One region of the Reinekea marina genome, then DNA from elsewhere that is predicted to be linked to it. Evidence: predicted binding sites of a transcription regulator. Region 1 holds the regulator's gene; each other region holds the start of a gene.
The links. Region 1 encodes FliA, which starts transcription of late flagellar genes. Its sites were predicted from a motif close to CTAAAGTTNNNNNNNNNNCNGCCGATA; they were not measured.

Region 1 (4,274 bases):
GCTCATTACGATCGGGAAGACTCGTTAGAGAGCAACTGGCGTCGTTTGATGGGGCGATTGAGTTCTGCAATACCCGCACCGCTATACGAACCTACCGCTAACGGGGGGGTGTTTGCGGTGAACGGACCTACCGGCGCTGGAAAAACGACAACGATTGCAAAATTAGCGGCACATGCCGTTAAAGATTTTGGCCAAGAACATGTCGCGCTTATATCGTTAGATTGGTTTCAGGTTGGCGGCCAAGATATTTTAAAATCGGTTTCTAGTATTTTAAATGTTGAATTTCATGCACTGACCGAAGGTGAATCTTTGGGTGATAAGTTAACTGAGCTTAAATCTAAGAAAATAGTATTTATTGATACCAGTGGCAGCAAAGAGGCGATGGCCTATTGGAATGCACTGATCAGCAAAGAACGACTATCACGAGTCATTCAAACCATGATGGTGATACCCGCCACCATGCAGCCAGCGGCACTGTCACAATTTATCCAGAATTATACTAATGTGAACTTTGACTCTGTGATTTTGACGAAACTTGATGAATCGGCGAGTTTTGGTGGCGTTTTAGAGCCAGTGCTCAAGCATCGCTGGCCAATTTGGTACTGCAGTGACGGTCAGAATATCCCACAAGACATTGAAATGTGTGAAGTAAAGCCACTGGTCCAGCGTTTGGTTTCCAGTTTGAATGGCCGTAATTCTAAGTCTCCAGCGACAGAAGTGGCGCTAAAAGTCGGCTAAATTTATAATTTTAAAGAGAATAGCGCGCAAAATTCGATGTCTGTTCTATACTGAGCAGCAAGAAAGGAAATAGGTAATGAATTCAGTGAACCCAGTACAAGTAGTCGCGGTATCCGGCGGAAAAGGTGGTGTCGGGAAAAGCAATGTATCTGTAAATATGGCAATAGCGTTGGCCGAACAGGGCAAACGCGTGGTATTGCTTGATGCCGATCTTGGGTTAGCGAATCTTGATATATTGTTAGGCTTATCTGTGAATAAAAACATCAGTGATGTTTTGGCAGGTGAAGCCACTTTATCTGAAGTCATGGTAGAAGGCCCTTCAGGAATAAAAATCATTCCAGCCTCTTCAGGTACTCAACAAATGGCCAATTTAGGCGAAGTTGAACACGCAGGTATTATCACCGCCTTCAGTGAATTGTCTGATTATATGGATGTGCTAATTGTTGATACCGCGGCCGGTATTTCAAAAACAGTGACGAGTTTTGTTCGTGCAAGCCAAGAAACTCTGATTGTCGTGACCGATGAACCCACCTCTATTGCCGATGCTTATGCGCTGATTAAAGTTCTAGAACGAGATTGTCGTCTTAATCGATTCCGTGTTGTCGCAAACATGGTTCGTACGCCAAAAGAAGGGCAAGCATTGTTTAATAAGTTGGCAACCGTCGCGGATCGCTTCTTAGATGTAACCTTACAATATTGCGGCTCTATCCCTATGGATGAAGCCGTACGAAAATCCGTGCAGCGTCAAAAAGCTGTATTAGAGGCGTATCCACGTTCAAAAGCTGCTGTTGCTTATCGATCGTTGGCGCAAAAAGTCGCAACCTGGCCACTCCCTGTAACACCAAAAGGCAATCTAGAGTTTTTTGTCGAGCGTTTAGTGCAAGGTGTTGGGGTCGCCTAAGATGTCGGTGCAAAAATATACTATGTATAAAACCGAAAAAACGATTAATTATGAACAAATGATCGATCAGTATGGACTATTGGTCAAACGTATTGCTCATCATTTACTCGCTCGGCTGCCCGATAGCGTGCAGCTAGAAGATCTAATTCAATCGGGCATGATTGGGCTATTTGAAGCCGCCGGCAATTACGATCAAAGCAAAGGGGCGAGTTTTGAAACCTATGCCGGAATTCGTATTCGAGGCTCAATGCTAGATGAAATTCGTAAGGGCGACTGGATACCGAGAAGTGTGCATCGTAACTCTAGGCGTATTTCTGATGCTATTCACGTAATTGAAATGCGTGAAGGCCGTGATGCTCAAGATCACGAAATTGCTGAAGAATTAAACATCAGCATAGATCAATATTTTGGTTTATTAAAAGACACGCAAGGCTCTCGTTTATTTAGCTTTGAAGAACTTGTCGAAAACAATAATTCAGAGCATAAAGAGCCTAGACCCGAACTAGTGGATGGTGAAGCCCCTATTGTTGGGTTACAAAATGATCAAATGAACGATCAGCTCGTTGAAGCCATGAAAGCGCTGCCCGAACGGGAGCAAATTGTCATTGCACTTTATTACGAAGAGGAATTAAACCTTAAGGAAATAGGCGCGGTGATCGGCGTAAGTGAATCTCGAGTGAGCCAAATCCATTCTCAGGCAACCATGCGTTTGCGTTCTAAAATGCGTGACTGGACCTGATTCATTTTATTATCCCTAATTTCCTTTATTTATTATAAACTTATCGAAATTTCTGCCGATAACTCACTATAGTGATTGATTGGCGGATGATTATTTGATCATAGCAATCTAAAAAACTGGATAGTGCTGAACTTCAGTCTATCATTAAATAGAGGTTGCTAAAGATAGGCTATAGGAGGTCATCTTGGACAAAAATATGAAAATTCTAGTTGTTGACGATTTTTCAACCATGCGACGAATCGTTAAGAACTTGTTGCGAGATCTGGGTTTCACGAATACACAAGAAGCTGACGATGGCGCAACGGCTTGGCCTATGTTGCAATCGAGCGACTTTGATTTTGTGGTAACCGATTGGAATATGCCAGGCATGACGGGTATTGAGTTATTGCAGAAAATTCGTAGTGACGACCGGCTGAAAGATATTCCCGTATTAATGGTGACTGCCGAAGCTAAGCGCGACCAAATCGTTGCAGCGGCTCAAGCAGGGGTAAACGGCTACGTCGTTAAGCCATTCACTGCTGCGGCGCTAAAAGAAAAAATTGAAAAAATCTTTGAGCGCGTAGACGGCTAGTTTATCGCCTATTCTTCCGGGGGAGTTTATGTCGGAAATAGAACATGACTCTAATGAGTTTGAGGAGCTGCTGAAAGCTAAAGCACCTGAACTTATGCAACATGTTGAAGCGGGTAACATTGAATTAGCCGTAAATGTGTTAGAGCAATTACAACAAGCACGGATGCCAGATATCGGTAGCGACTACGATCTTGTTTCTGCGCTGAAAGAAAAAGCATTAGTTTTGCATGATAAAATTGAAGATGGTGAGCTTGAAGAAGCAATGACCACTTTGCAAGAAATGCAAACTGTGCGTGACCGTGGCTTATATCAGGAAGTCGGCAAGCTTACCCGTGCATTGCACAGTGCTATTACCAATTTTCATATTGATGGCGATGATGAAGTTGATCACAACGACATTACCAATATGAGTGAGGCGACCGATCGGCTGAGCTATGTGATGAAATTAACTGATCGAGCCGCAAATAAAACACTCGATTTAGTGGAAGACAGTCTTCCCGTAGCAGACGCATTGAAAGATGAAGCCAGTTCATTGAAAGCAGAATGGGAACGTTTGGTTCAACGTGAGATGACGCCTGATGAATTTCGAGGGCTTTATTGGCGGTTAGATGAATTTTTTAAACGGTTAGATGACGATACCCAGAAACTATCGGGCAATATGACTGAAATATTGATGGCTCAAGATTTCCAAGATTTAACCGGTCAGGTCATCACTAAAGTTACTGGGTTGGTGAAAGAAGTCGAAACCAGCCTAGTAGACCTAGTCTTTATGGCGAGCCAAGTTGAGCAAATCACCGGAATGGTAACAAAAGGTGAAGAATCGAAATCAATGGTCGATAAAGACATGAAAGGGCACGGTCCACAGATTAATTCAGAAAATGATGAAGAAGTGATGGGCAGCCAAGATGATGTTGACGATCTTTTATCTAGTTTAGGTTTTTAAGGGGCACCTATGGGCTTTGAAGCGGATGACGAAATTCTCCAAGATTTTATGGTAGAAGCCGGTGAAATTTTAGAGCAGCTGTCTGAACAGCTTGTCGATTTGGAAAATAGACCGGACGATAAAGACTTATTGAATTCCATTTTCCGTGGCTTCCATACTGTAAAAGGCGGGGCCGGATTCTTACAGCTAACGGAACTCGTAGACTGCTGCCACGTTGCTGAAAACGTTTTTGACACTCTTCGAAACGGTCAACGCTCCGTTGATGCCGAGCTCATGGATTATGTGTTACAAGCCTTAGATTCTGTTAACGAAATGTTCGCGGCTATTGGTTCTGAAGATGGTTTACAGCCCGCAGACCCTGCGCTTATTGAAAAACTTTACT
Region 2 (4,274 bases), 320 kb from region 1:
ACCCCCAATCAGCGGCCATTACATGGCTCGCATTTCTTTGCCACCAAGAATTTCGTGCCTCTACAATCATTTTCTTTTCTTCAGAACCTAAAGCAGCACACTGATTTACCACGCTACGTAAGCTGGTATCGACTACCAAGGCTTCATATATGGTTTCCGTTTTCTTTGGCATCGAAGTACACCCCGCCAAAAATGCCATGAAAAACGCACCTAAACAGACTGATTTATAAGACATCTAAACTACCCTTTACTACAGTTCGATATTATTTTGTGCAAGATAATGAACCACATCTTCACATGAAAATGGCCAGCCTAAATCGCTATCGACTGACTCAAGCTTTATGACAGGAATTCTAACATCATACTGCTTCATTAATGGCTCGGAATCGGCAATATCAACTAAAACAAGTGAGACAGTATCTTTAAGAGGTAACTTGGAGAGCTCTTGCTCTGCCAATTCACAAAGGTGACAGCCCGCTGTGTGGTACAAGAAGAGATTCACAAAAAAAGCACCTATCAAATGATGAGGTGCTTAGTTTATAGGAATTTGTGTGAAATTCAGAGTCTTTAAGACAGTAATGATGAAAGCGTATCGAATAACTCTCCACGGTTCATCGGATGATTTTCAATAACCGTCAAAAAGGCATCTCGGCTGTTAAACTGCTCAAACCATTGCTCCTGACTAGCGAGTAGCTTCTCGGCATACTCTTTCAATGGAGATAAACCAGCCGGAATTTTAGCGGGTTGCTCGGCCACTTCTGCATAAACGCCAACACCTTTAGCTTCAACTTCTTTCATATTTAAGTCCATGGACCGCATGCTACTGCCGTCTATGTTTAACTCAGTCGCCATATCGAATGCTTTTTGATAATCGCCTTCATAAAATTCATTCGCTACTTCATTTACCTGAGCTAACAAGGCATCAAGATCTGCCGCTTCCTGTTCGTTTAGATCTCCTTTTATCATCAATTGAAAGCCCGAAGACTGCTGGCTACCCCATACCGTTGAGGATTCACGCCCAAATCGCTTATCTTCTAATGTACTAGAAGATTCAGCAACCGATCGGATCATAATTTTATCACCTTCATTGGTGGTCAAATTTAATGAAAAGGTTTGGCGCTCGTATTGATACATATTGATTTGGCGATCAACATTTGAACTGGCCGATGAACGTTGAATAGGCGCTTGAATTGGCTCAGATCGATTACTTGGAACACTCAAGTCTTGTTCATCTAGGCGGTCCATAATTTGACCAAAGGCTGAATCTATTTTCATAGTCAACGGTTCGTCTAATTGACCGAGTTCGTCTAAAATCTCTTTTGCTTCGCCAAAGCCTTGCTTTACACCTTGCTCGGCGGCTTCAAACATACTTTCAATCTGATCTTCTGATGCTCCATTGGCTTTCGCATCTGAAATTCGTTGTTGGGCAAACCCCCAGATCTGGTCAACCAAAGCATCTACATCAAAATTGATCGCTTTTGATGGCGCTTCAACGGTTTCGGCTTCTTGCGCCTGATTTACAGATATTGGGTTTTTATCGAGCATTCGGTTAGCTGCTTCTGCGCGCTGATCTCGATTTGGACGGTCGTAATTCACCGTAGTACCGGAATAGCCTGATATTGGGTGGTGCATAGGGAATCCCTCTAACCAATGTTACACCTAGTACAGGTATAACCTTACCTTCGAGGTATCGGCCAATCTCATTATAACTTTAAAAGCACTTGGTAACGGTTTGTAAGCTTCAAAAGATAAAGCGCTTATGAATTACCCTATAAATTCAATAGAATTCGAATATTTACTGATTCTTCTGTCGATTCACCCGCCTTAAACGTATAAATTTTGGCCGATATTCTATTAATATGGAGCTAAATACAGCTAAATATGCTCAAATCTGCACTCTCAACCACTTTCAAATTATTTTCATAGATAAATATGGATTATTCATCAAAGTGCCTATAAGATTGTGCGATCTTCATCAAATCACTGGATGTTTCTATGGCTCGATTGGACTCACTCATTATTTTTACCACTGTGGTTAAAGCAAATAACTTTACCAACGCAGCTCACCAGCTAGGCCTTACCCCTTCCGCCGTCAGTAAACAAATCAGTTTACTGGAAGATCGTTTAGGCGTTCGCTTACTTAATCGAACAACGCGGTCAGTCAGCCCAACTGAAGCCGGACAATTGTTTTTTAATCGTTGTAGCCGGTTATTGGAAGACTTAGAAGAAGCTGAGCACATGGTAAAAGATTTAGAAACCAGTCCTCGGGGCACCTTAAAGATATCTGCAACGCCGACGTTTGGTCGCGCAATGCTGATGAAAATTTTCGCTAAGTTTCTAGAACAATACCCAGATGTAAATTTCGACTTAACCTTAGCCGATAAAGGCATGGATCTCGTTCGTGAAGGTATAGACCTAGCCATTCACCTTGGCTCTTTACAAGACAGCCGACTCGTCGCACGTCCTGTCGCGCGCCAAAAGGTAATCATTGTTGCTTCTAAGGAATATTTAGAAAAACATGGTCGGCCAGAAACCCTTCAGGAGCTGACCAACCATTACATACTGATGGTCTCTGGTATCGACTTCGCTGAACCTCGTTGGATCAAGCGCTTTTTGAAGGAAGCCGCTCTGATCAACAAAGATCGTCGTTTCACCGTGAATGATTTAGACGCGTTGTGCGAAGCGACATTGAATGACATGGGTATTTCGGCTCTGCCTTACTACATGATCAGAGAACACATTGAATCTGGAAAATTAGTAAACTTGCTGCCGGAAGTGAATATTCCGACCAGAACTATTCATGTTGTATACCCTGAAAACCGATACCTATCGGCGAAAAGTCGCGCCTTTGTAGATTTTATGGCCAATTATTTTATTGAGCATAATTTAGACGATGTATAAGTAAATTCTGATGGGCGCACTCATAACGAGTGCACCCTATTACACTATGCAATATTCAAAACTAGGTTAATCCACATCGCCAAAGCCGCTAATGCAGACATCCAAAAAACACTGAATCGATGCATTAGATGATTATACGTTAAGTGGATTCCAGCATGGACAACTCTTAATCCAAAAAACACCCAAGCCATCACCAATGCAAACTCAGAGTTAATGTCGAGCGCCAAAAACGCTAAGCAAACTACATAGAACAACATCGGAATTTCAAACTGGTTATTAAAACTGCGACCTGCTTTTTGAACCTGTTCAGGGAACTGCTCAGATTTCATAAGCAAATAAGCCCGGTAGTTAACTTCTCGTCGACGCACACTTTGTACTCGCACATAAAAAGTATAAAGACCAATAAAAAATGTCAGCATAATCATGGCGAACATTGGGTATATCATAGGGTTTCCTTATTTGGCTAATTGACCACACTTAATTTCCCAGTGCAGGTTTTTGGTTGTTATTGTAAAAAAGATTCTAACTTTGGATCACGAAACATACGTTCTAACACAGAATCAAAAACATCGTTCAACAAAGCTTCGTTTTCCGCTTCACTTGGGTACCCAAGGGTTTCGATATATTGAGTCGTCTTGTAGTTATTCTTGTAGGTAACACTGCCTTTCTCAACCACCACAGATATCGCTGCTACCGCCGTATTACGCTTTATACTGGCTTTTTGATCGGTCGTTTCAAAACTAAGCTCTTTTATTTGAATTTCAAGGGCTTGATCCGGCAATGAGTCTGTCAGCATAAAACCACCACGCTCTAATATTTGTCGTGCAATTGATTCCACTACCGTCGTCAATGGCGTTTTCGGTGTTATCGTACTTGTTGAAGTATATGCGCCTCCTCGGACGCCGATAACATTCGATGGACGTATATCCGTCGCCTTTAAACTCAACGTACCAGTACCACTGATTAAGCCTTCAGCTTCAATTGCTGGTGTAAATGCAACCTGTTGAGGGGATAATTGTGCGCAGCCTACCGTTATCAATGTTGCGCAAACGAACAGAAAGTTTTTTAAAAACAGGTGGTTAGTTTTTTTCATAATGTTGCCTTATTATTGTTCATCGCGAATAAAGACCCATTCGTCATTGGCGGAACGTTCTTCACAGTAACGATAGCCATCGTAGTTAAATGACTTCACATCATTTATAGACTTAATGGGGCGATCAAGTATATACCTGACCATTGAACCTCTCGCTTTTTTTGCGAAAAAGGAAATAATCTTATACTCACCGTTCTTTTTATCTTTAAAAATAGGTGTCACCACTCGAGCATTAATATTTTGTTTTTGTATGGCACCAAAATATTCTTGAGAAGCTAAA
Region 3 (4,274 bases), 180 kb from region 1:
CGGTACTGATGCCAATTTCAATAAGTGATTTATAGGTAGAGCCTGTAACACCAGAAATAATTTCAGTGATACCCGCACGCAATTGTGATTGCACGGTACGCAATACGTTATCACCTAACAAAATACCGCCAATTTCATCATCTGGGTTGTATTTGGTTAGTTCATCGTAAATAGTTTTGTACTCATTATATTTTTCGACGAACGCTTCAAGCTTATCGGCAATTTCATCGGTATCACGGGTTACGTTTAGCATGACACCCGTTAAACTGCTTTCATTTAGGTTAATGGTCACGCCGCGCACAACCTGATCCAATTTATTCGTTGCACTTGTAACGGTTAGCCCGTTGATTCGTATCAGCGCATCCGAACCCGATTGTGTTTCGGTCATGTTACTGGCAGGATCATGCTGAGCGCTGTTATATGCTAAAGATTGCAAGCCAGCATCACCCGAGACTTCAATCTCCATACTGGTTTCTTCACCCGTTTCCTCACTGGTGAGCAATAGACGGTATCCCGTACCGTCGTACACCACTGAAGCCGACACACCAAAATCTTCATTATTGATGGCATCTCGTATGCCGCCTAAGGTGTTATTTTCAGAAGTAATATCAATAGAGGTTACTGCACTGTCGGCATCTTGCTCAAACGCTAAATATTCATCAGAACCGTCATAGGTAGTGGTACCAAACTTAAAAGTTAACGTGCCCGTACCCACAGTGTCATCCACGGAACTGAATTGCATACTCGCCAAAGAGTGCGCTTTAGCGATTTCATCTACTTCGATACGATAAGAACCCGGTTCAGCTAGGCTAGTAGTGGTTGCAGTAAGCACAGATTCATCAGAAGAGCTGGCTGAGCTGCTTTGAATAGTACTGGCTTGAGCAAGACTGCCAATACTCGATTGCAAACCATCCATCACCTTACGGACTTCGGCATAAGCGGAAATCTTCGCCTCTACACGAGCAGTCTTACCGTCCAAACGGAGATCACTTGCCGCCCTTTCCGCAGCCACTAATTGATCGACTAAGTCTGAAGTTAGCAACCCAGAACCGATACCCAGTGATTGTATGCCCGCCATAACCGATAACCTTTAAACGTTGAACAGTGTCTTAATGCAAAAACCAAACCATGATTTTAGGATAGACCATGGGTTGATTATTGTATCGGCCGATTTGGTTAAAACTTTAGGGGTTTTGGAGAGCAGTTTTTGGCTGCGGGCTGCGAGCTTCTGGTTTAAAGATTGATACCCGCAGCCCATAGCCCGCCGCTCAAAACTATCCCCACCCTGTGACTCAGTTTACGTTCAAGGTTTCAAAACTCCTGTAACGTTTAGATTCTGAAAAACTAATCAAGGATGATTATATGAATTTTGAAAAGCTAGACGTTTGGAAAGCTTCTGCTCAATTGAGTGCCGAATTATACATTGAATTAAAGGATTTAAGGGACTGGGGCTTTAAAGACCAAGCAACCCGATCCGGCCTGTCTATCCCTTCGAATATCGCCGAAGGCATGTCCCGAACGAGTGCTTCAGAAAAGAAACGATTTTTAAACATTACCTATAGTTCAGCAGCTGAACTTAAAACACAAATATGGATTGGTCAGAAGGTAAATTATTTAGACAAAGAATTAGGTACGAAATGGATCAATCAATTAGATATTATATCAAGAATGTTAACAGGCCTTTCAAGATCGCTCACCGAGAGCACATAATTAGCTTGTAGGTTTTAAGTTTTAGGTTCAAACCCGAAGCTCGAAGCCCGAAGCCCAAAACAAAAAAAACCGCCAAAGGCGGTTTTTTTATCAGACCTGCGCACTAAACAACATCAGCGGCTCTTCTTGACTTAAGCGTTGAGCCAGTTCTAAGGCTTCTTCATTCGGCATCTGACGAATCAACTCATCTGATACTTTATCGTAAACTCTTATCACTGTTTTGCCAGAATCTTCATCTAGCTGAAACTCAAGCTTGCGCTCTGTGTTTTGAACATAATCGTTAAGTTTCGCTACAGCTTGCTCAACGCTTTCTTCTTTAGGTTTCTCGGCGGCTTCTTTTTGCTGTGATGCATATGAAGTTACTGAGTCACTTTTCTCGGCCTGGCGTGCTTCCGCTTGCTCTACCGTGGGCTTTATTCCATTAAACCCCGACTTTCCAGTGTCGCGCGTTGGTGCGGAAGGCTTAGCATTTAGCGATGGCTGCATACTAATTTCATTCATACTTTAACACCTCCGTTCACCTGTCGATTACTCTTAAAACTACTTTATTCAAGAGCTTTAGCGCTGGGTTAGGCCGCTAAGCGACCCTCCCCAATGGTTTCGCTATTAACCGAGTAGTGATAATACCTGCTGTGGACGCTGGTTAGCCTGAGCTAAGATCGAAATACCGGCCTGCTGTAGTACCTGGGTACGAGACAGTTCGGCTGTTTCGGCCGCGAAGTCCGCATCACGGATTCGAGAGTTTGCCGCTGACAAGTTTTCAGACGTAATCTGAAGGTTTGAGCTGGTAGACTCGAATCGGTTTTGCAATGCACCGAGTTCTGCACGTTGGCTAGCAACGGTGCTTAAAGCATTATCAATTGCGGTTATAGCAGACTGCGCACCTTCAAAAGTAGAGATATCGACGTCAGCTAAGTACTGACCATCTTCACCGCCACCAAATGAACCTGCTTGGAATCCAGAGTCTGTCAATCCAGCAATACCATTTGACCCAACACTCACTTCGAACGCGCTAGCGGATGATAGCGATACAGTAGAGTAGTAGGTAGAAGTTTGCGCGACGTTTGCCACAACTCCAGATGCAACTCCTTCGAGACCAAATTCGTTTTCATCACCAGCATTTGCAGCAGGCGTAACAGCAAACATTGTTATGTTACGACCATCAGCGGCCGTTAAAGTTAGTGACTTACCGTTATCTTCTGCCACAACTCCCGTCTGACCAGACTTTTCATTAATTGCAGTGATTGCATTCGCTTTATTCTTTTCGTAATCACCTGTTTCAGTCAATGTAATTGATACTCCATTTAGTCTTAAGTCTAGAGTATCACCTGCAGTACCACCAGTGGTCGCAGCACCGGTTGTTACACCAGTGTATGTTGTTGCATTTACTGTAGCAGTAACGCCAGTTTGATCTGTGGAGTCATTAATCGCTGCAGCGATAGCAATACCTGATGCAGCAGTATATGAACTGGCAGCATTAGCTGCATCAGCATAGGATGAGGTATCGTCAAGGCTCGAAGAGGCTCTTATGGCAACATTATTTATTACTAAATCACCATCCTGTAACGCCTTGGTCGTTGATGCCGCCAAGGTAGTAGCAGCATCTGTATCCCATGCTTGACTACTTTCTTGTGTTGTTGTCGAACTAATTTGACCACCGTACTCACCGGCAGCAAAACCGGTGTTTGAAATATCTCCATTTCCGGTACCATTTCCTCCGTCTATGACAATATTGGTTTGAGAGTCTTGTGCTGTAAGAGTTACCGAGGCAAAAGACTCCTCTGCACTAGCAGCCGTTGTATCACTATCTTTCAACCCAAACGCAGCCAGATCGTTTACTGTTGATGTAATGGTAATATTTCGCCCATCTTCTGCGGTTAATGTAACGCCACCATTATTCCCACCATCACTTGCTATAACGCCGGTCTTTCCTGATTGAGCGTTAATTGATTCAATAACCGAGCCTCGTGTGGCGGCTAAGTCTGCTTCAGTGGCATTTGCTGTACCTTCGAGTGAAATGGATACACCATTCAGTACGATTGCTGAAGCAGCTGTAGCAGTAGCAGTAGTACCAGCAACCATTTGACTACCTGACATTACGTTTTCATTTGCGGTAGCTACAACATTAGTTTGATCACTAGATTCATTAATTGCTGCTGCCTTTGCAATAGCACTAGCCGAACGTTTAGTTCCGAAAGACAACTGATCATCACCAGCTACCGAAGCACGAATCGTTTCGCCATTGATTACTAAGTCACCGTTACCAATCGCAGTACCTGTGGAATAAGAACTCACACCCGCTTGAGAACTGGTACCCAACTTCTCTGCAGTCAATTCTGAAATTTTCACATCAACGGTTTGACCCGCATCCGCACCAATCTGGAAGGTACCTTCGAAAGAACCGTCTAGTAGGTTACGGCCGTTGAAGTTTGTTTCATCGGCAGTACGTGTGACTTCCGCCATCAACTGCTTAACTTCCGCTTGTAGCTTAACTCGGTCATCGTCTGAGTTAGTTGCGTTAGAAGACTGAACCGCTAGCTCACGAATACGCTGTAGGTTTTCAG

Region 2: the regulator FliA is predicted to act here: its motif matches at 1,689-1,715, upstream of QWZ13_RS10725 (DUF5610 domain-containing protein).
Region 3: the regulator FliA is predicted to act here: its motif matches at 2,233-2,259, upstream of QWZ13_RS09945 (flagellar protein FlaG).

Annotation. Positions count from the first base shown of each region.
Region 1 is NZ_JAUFQI010000001.1:1,690,850-1,695,123, forward strand. It holds gene flhF (flagellar biosynthesis GTPase FlhF) at 1-738, shown strand, start outside; gene QWZ13_RS08940 (MinD/ParA family protein) at 815-1,639, shown strand; gene QWZ13_RS08945 (RNA polymerase sigma factor FliA) at 1,662-2,378, shown strand; gene cheY (chemotaxis response regulator CheY) at 2,575-2,949, shown strand; gene QWZ13_RS08955 (protein phosphatase CheZ) at 2,978-3,892, shown strand; gene QWZ13_RS08960 (chemotaxis protein CheA) at 3,902-4,274, shown strand, end outside.
Region 2 is NZ_JAUFQI010000001.1:2,015,667-2,019,940, reverse strand. It holds gene QWZ13_RS10735 (hypothetical protein) at 1-235, opposite strand, end outside; gene QWZ13_RS10730 (glutaredoxin family protein) at 251-502, opposite strand; gene QWZ13_RS10725 (DUF5610 domain-containing protein) at 568-1,632, opposite strand; gene QWZ13_RS10720 (LysR family transcriptional regulator) at 1,996-2,901, shown strand; gene QWZ13_RS10715 (MAPEG family protein) at 2,946-3,347, opposite strand; gene QWZ13_RS10710 (YajG family lipoprotein) at 3,407-3,994, opposite strand; gene yaaA (peroxide stress protein YaaA) at 4,007-4,274, opposite strand, start outside.
Region 3 is NZ_JAUFQI010000001.1:1,870,995-1,875,268, reverse strand. It holds gene fliD (flagellar filament capping protein FliD) at 1-1,078, opposite strand, end outside; gene QWZ13_RS09955 (hypothetical protein) at 1,091-1,258, opposite strand; gene QWZ13_RS09950 (four helix bundle protein) at 1,363-1,710, shown strand; gene QWZ13_RS09945 (flagellar protein FlaG) at 1,801-2,211, opposite strand; gene QWZ13_RS09940 (flagellin N-terminal helical domain-containing protein) at 2,317-4,274, opposite strand, start outside.